DNA from 2 places in the Parageobacillus sp. G301 genome. Region 1 is predicted to be linked to the other one. Evidence: riboswitches for the same ligand, from Rfam matches in the RefSeq annotation. Region 1 holds a riboswitch; the other holds the start of a gene.
What was found. A riboswitch is a leader RNA that binds a small molecule or an ion and turns the genes downstream of it on or off. The one in region 1 is predicted to bind lysine.

Region 1 (2,210 bases):
TCCTCCCGCAACATGATGCCGATTCCGATGCCGACTAAAACTCCGCCAATAATGGAACTGATCATTGGATCAAGCATAATGACGCCACGCAGCACGGAAAATATATCAATCATCAATGAGGAAAACAGTAAACCATGAAGGCTATTATAAAAAAATGGGCGATAGTAAAACCAAGCCATAATATAAAGGGGAATACTTAATAAAACAATCGTTAATCCTACTTTTACATGCCAAATATATTTGACGATTAAACTAATTCCAATAATCCCCCCATCTAACAAATGATGGGGAACTAAAAAAACATTAATCCCGATTGCAAGAAACATACTTCCAATAATAGTAATAGTCATTTTTTTTAACATCAGAGCGCCACCCCATTGTTCTTTACAGCTTACTTCAATCAAAATTGGTGCGCTATAAAAAAACATCGATATAGTTATTATATGGTGGCATTTTCAAAGACTTTCTCTTATTTCTAATTTTCTATTGCTATAATTACAATAATAGATTAAAATAAAAATATATTAGTATAATTGAAGTATAATTGAATATGCCGCTCATTCGACCATTGAAGTAGAGGTCGCAGCTTTTATGAGTACGGTAAACGAGACGCAGAGCACGTCAACGACTTTACCGGAAAGGAAAAGCTGCCGAAGTCTGGGCATTTCTCTGGGTGCTCAGGCTGGGGTTGTCACCGAATAGGGGCAACACTGTCATACCCGCATGAATTTGAGGGTATGGAGCGCTATCTTCATGGGAGAGTTGATGTATGCAGTTATTTCATCACTGCCGTCGAATCTCCTTCGACGGCTTTTTTTATTATATGGATGTCACAGAACATCTTATTAATAAAAATTATTAATTTTTATATTTTTCAGCATAATATTGGTAAATAATAAAGGAGTGATTCATTAATGAAAACAGCAACAAAAACAATGGTTGCTTCTTCTGCAGCTCCCTTTTCTGAGAGCGGATTGCGGCGAAAACTAAAAACACGCCATTTAACGATGATTTCCCTCGGAGGAACAATCGGTACAGGTTTATTTTTGGCAAGCGGCGGAGCAGTACATACGGCAGGGCCCGGTGGAGCACTTGCGGCATATATAGCCATTGGCATTATGGTGTACTTTTTAATGACAAGCCTTGCGGAAATGGCCGCATACATGCCTGTTTCTGGATCTTTTAGCACATATGCAACGAAATTCGTTGATCCTGCATTAGGGTTTGCATTAGGATGGAATTATTGGTACAACTGGGCGATTACGATCGCCGCGGAACTATCTGCCGTCACGATGATTATGAAATTTTGGTTTCCGAATAGCCCATCGATTTTATGGAGCGCGCTTTGCTTAAGCATTATGTTTCTTTTAAATTACTTATCGGTGAAAGGATTCGGAGAAGCGGAATATTGGTTTTCTCTCATTAAAGTGGCAACTGTCATCGTGTTTTTAATTGTCAGCTTCCTGATGATTTTCGGAATCATGGGCGGTGAAGCAGTTGGCTTTAAAAACTTTACCATTGGAGATGCCCCGTTTCATGGCGGCTTTATGGCTATGTTAGGAATCTTTATGGCGGCGGGATTTTCCTTTCAGGGAACGGAATTGTTAGGGGTCGCTGCTGGAGAAACAGAAGATCCGGGACACAGCATTCCCCGTGCCATTCGCCGGGTGTTTTGGCGCATTTTGTTATTCTATGTATTAGCTATTTTGGCAATCGGCTTGTTAATCCCTTATACAGATGAAAGACTTGCCAATGACGATGTTACGGTTAGCCCGTTTACACTCGTATTCGATAAAGCTGGAATCGCCTTTGCTGCTTCGGTAATGAACGCCGTCATTTTAACTGCTGTCTTATCGGCAGGCAACTCTGGCATGTACGCATCTACCCGCATGCTTTGGGATTTAGCCCGTGAAGGGAAAGCGCCAAGATTTTTAGCGAAACTGGATAAACGCGGAGTTCCGGTAAATGCGCTTATTGTTACTTCATTAATAGGAACGCTTGCTTTTTTAGCTTCTTTCTTTGGCGATGGTGTCGTTTATACATGGCTATTGAACGCTTCCGGAATGTCAGGGTTTATTGCATGGCTCGGGATCGCGATCAGCCACTATCGATTCCGTAAAGCGTATATTGCTCAAGGGAAAAGCCTCGATGATTTACCGTATAAAGCGAAATGGTTCCCGTTCGGTCCTATTTTTGCATTTATTGTTTGC
Region 2 (2,210 bases), on a different contig from region 1:
GAAGCGCTCGAATTCGAACGGGCAAAAGAATACCGTGATCAAATTGCCCATATTGAAGCAACGATGGAAAAGCAGAAGATGACCATGAACGATTTCGTTGATCGCGATGTGTTCGGTTATGCCTATGACAAAGGATGGATGTGCGTACAAGTATTTTTCATTCGTCAAGGGAAGTTGATCGAGCGCGATGTATCGATGTTTCCGATGTATCAAGACCCAGATGAGGAATTGCTGACGTTTTTAGGACAGTTTTATACCAAAGCGAACCACTTTAAGCCGAAAGAGGTCATTTTGCCCGCTGACATTGACGGCGAACTTGCCGAGCAGCTGCTGGAAGTAAAGGTTGTTCAGCCGAAAAAAGGAAAGAAAAAAGAACTGGTTGATTTAGCAAGCAAAAATGCGGCAATTGCTTTGAAAGAAAAATTTTACTTAATTGAGCGGGATGAAGAACGAACGATCAAAGCTGTAGAAAATTTAGGAAAAATATTAGGAATTCCGACCCCGCATCGCATTGAGGCGTTTGACAATTCCAATATTCATGGCGCGGATCCTGTTTCAGCCATGGTAGTTTTTATCGATGGAAAACCGGAGAAAAAAGAGTACCGCAAATACAAAGTCAAAACCGTAGAGGGACCGGATGACTATGAATCGATGCGCGAGGTGGTAAGAAGACGTTATACTCGCGTGCTCAAAGAAGGCCTCCCGCTTCCCGATTTGATTATTATTGACGGAGGAAAAGGGCATTTAGCTGCGGTAAGGGATGTACTTGAAAACGAATTAGGACTTGATATTCCGCTCGCTGGGCTTGCAAAAGACGACAAGCATCGCACATCCGAGTTAATCATGGGGGATCCGCCGCAAGTTGTTCCATTAGAAAGAAACAGCCAAGAGTTTTATTTATTGCAGCGCATCCAAGACGAAGTGCATCGGTTTGCGGTTACATTTCACCGGCAAACGCGTGGAAAAACGATGTTTCATTCTGTGTTAGATGACATTCCTGGCGTTGGGGAAAAACGAAAAAAAGCGTTATTAAAGCATTTCGGGTCCATTAAAAACATGAAAGAAGCAACGATCGAAGAATTGCAAAAAGCAAACATTCCGCGCTCTGTTGCTGAAAAAATTTATAAGAAATTGCGAGAATAATATTGTCAACAATACGAAAGTTTGATATGATTGCAATAAATTTCATATTTATACACTTCCAAACGCCGAAGTGAAGATAGAGGTGCGAACTTCAAGAGTACACATTCGGAGGAAAATGAGTTCCGATGATGAGTGTGGAAAGGGGAGCGTCGCCGAAGTGGAAAAAGTCTCATTGCTTTTTCCGCTGGTCCTGCGTTTAAGAAATGTAGGACTGTCAAGATGTGATTCATCTTGGAGAGCTATCTCACTGTGCGGGGCGAATTCACTTTTTTCGCTTTCGTGATGCACAGCAATGAGATTCCTCTCATTGCTGTTTTTATTTGCAAACAAATAAGCGATATTCATGGTAAAGGGTGAGACGAATTGGGAATCATTGTACAAAAGTTTGGCGGAACGTCTGTTGGTTCCATCGAAAGAATTCAACATGTGGCGAATCGGGTGATTGAGGAAGCCCAAAAAGGAAATGAAGTTGTCGTTGTTGTTTCGGCAATGGGAAAAACGACTGATGAGCTTGTCAACTTAGCGAATCAAATTTCCAATCATCCTAGCAAACGGGAAATGGATATGCTTCTTTCGACAGGGGAACAAGTGAGCATTGCGCTTTTGGCAATGGCGCTTCACGAAAAAGGATATAAAGCTGTTTCATTGACAGGATGGCAAGCGGGAATTATGACGGAAGAAATGCACGGCAATGCCCGCATTATGAACATGGATATGACGAGAATCCGCCGCCACCTTGATGAAGGGGCAATTGTGATCGTTGCGGGGTTTCAAGGAGTAACGGAAACAGGGGAAATCACCACGCTCGGCCGCGGCGGTTCCGATACAACAGCGGTGGCGCTAGCGGCAGCATTAAAAGCCGATAAATGCGATATTTATACGGACGTAACCGGCGTGTTTACAACAGACCCGCGTTATGTGAAAACAGCAAGAAAAATAAAAGAGATTTCCTATGATGAAATGCTTGAGTTGGCCAATTTAGGGGCAGGGGTATTACATCCGCGCGCCGTGGAATTTGCGAAAAACTACGAAGTGCCGCTGGAAGTGCGTTCAAGCATGGAAAACGA

Region 2: linked by a shared signal. The riboswitch ahead of QSJ37_RS13285 (aspartate kinase) and the one ahead of QSJ37_RS00690 (amino acid permease) in region 1 are both predicted to bind lysine.

The regions. Positions count from the first base shown of each region.
Region 1 covers NZ_BSDB01000001.1:132,438-134,647, reverse strand. Annotated here, with positions in the region: gene QSJ37_RS00695 (YitT family protein) at 1-362, opposite strand, end outside; lysine riboswitch at 567-756, shown strand; gene QSJ37_RS00690 (amino acid permease) at 915-2,210, shown strand, end outside.
Region 2 covers NZ_BSDB01000002.1:896,071-898,280, forward strand. Annotated here, with positions in the region: gene uvrC (excinuclease ABC subunit UvrC) at 1-1,143, shown strand, start outside; lysine riboswitch at 1,213-1,393, shown strand; gene QSJ37_RS13285 (aspartate kinase) at 1,507-2,210, shown strand, end outside.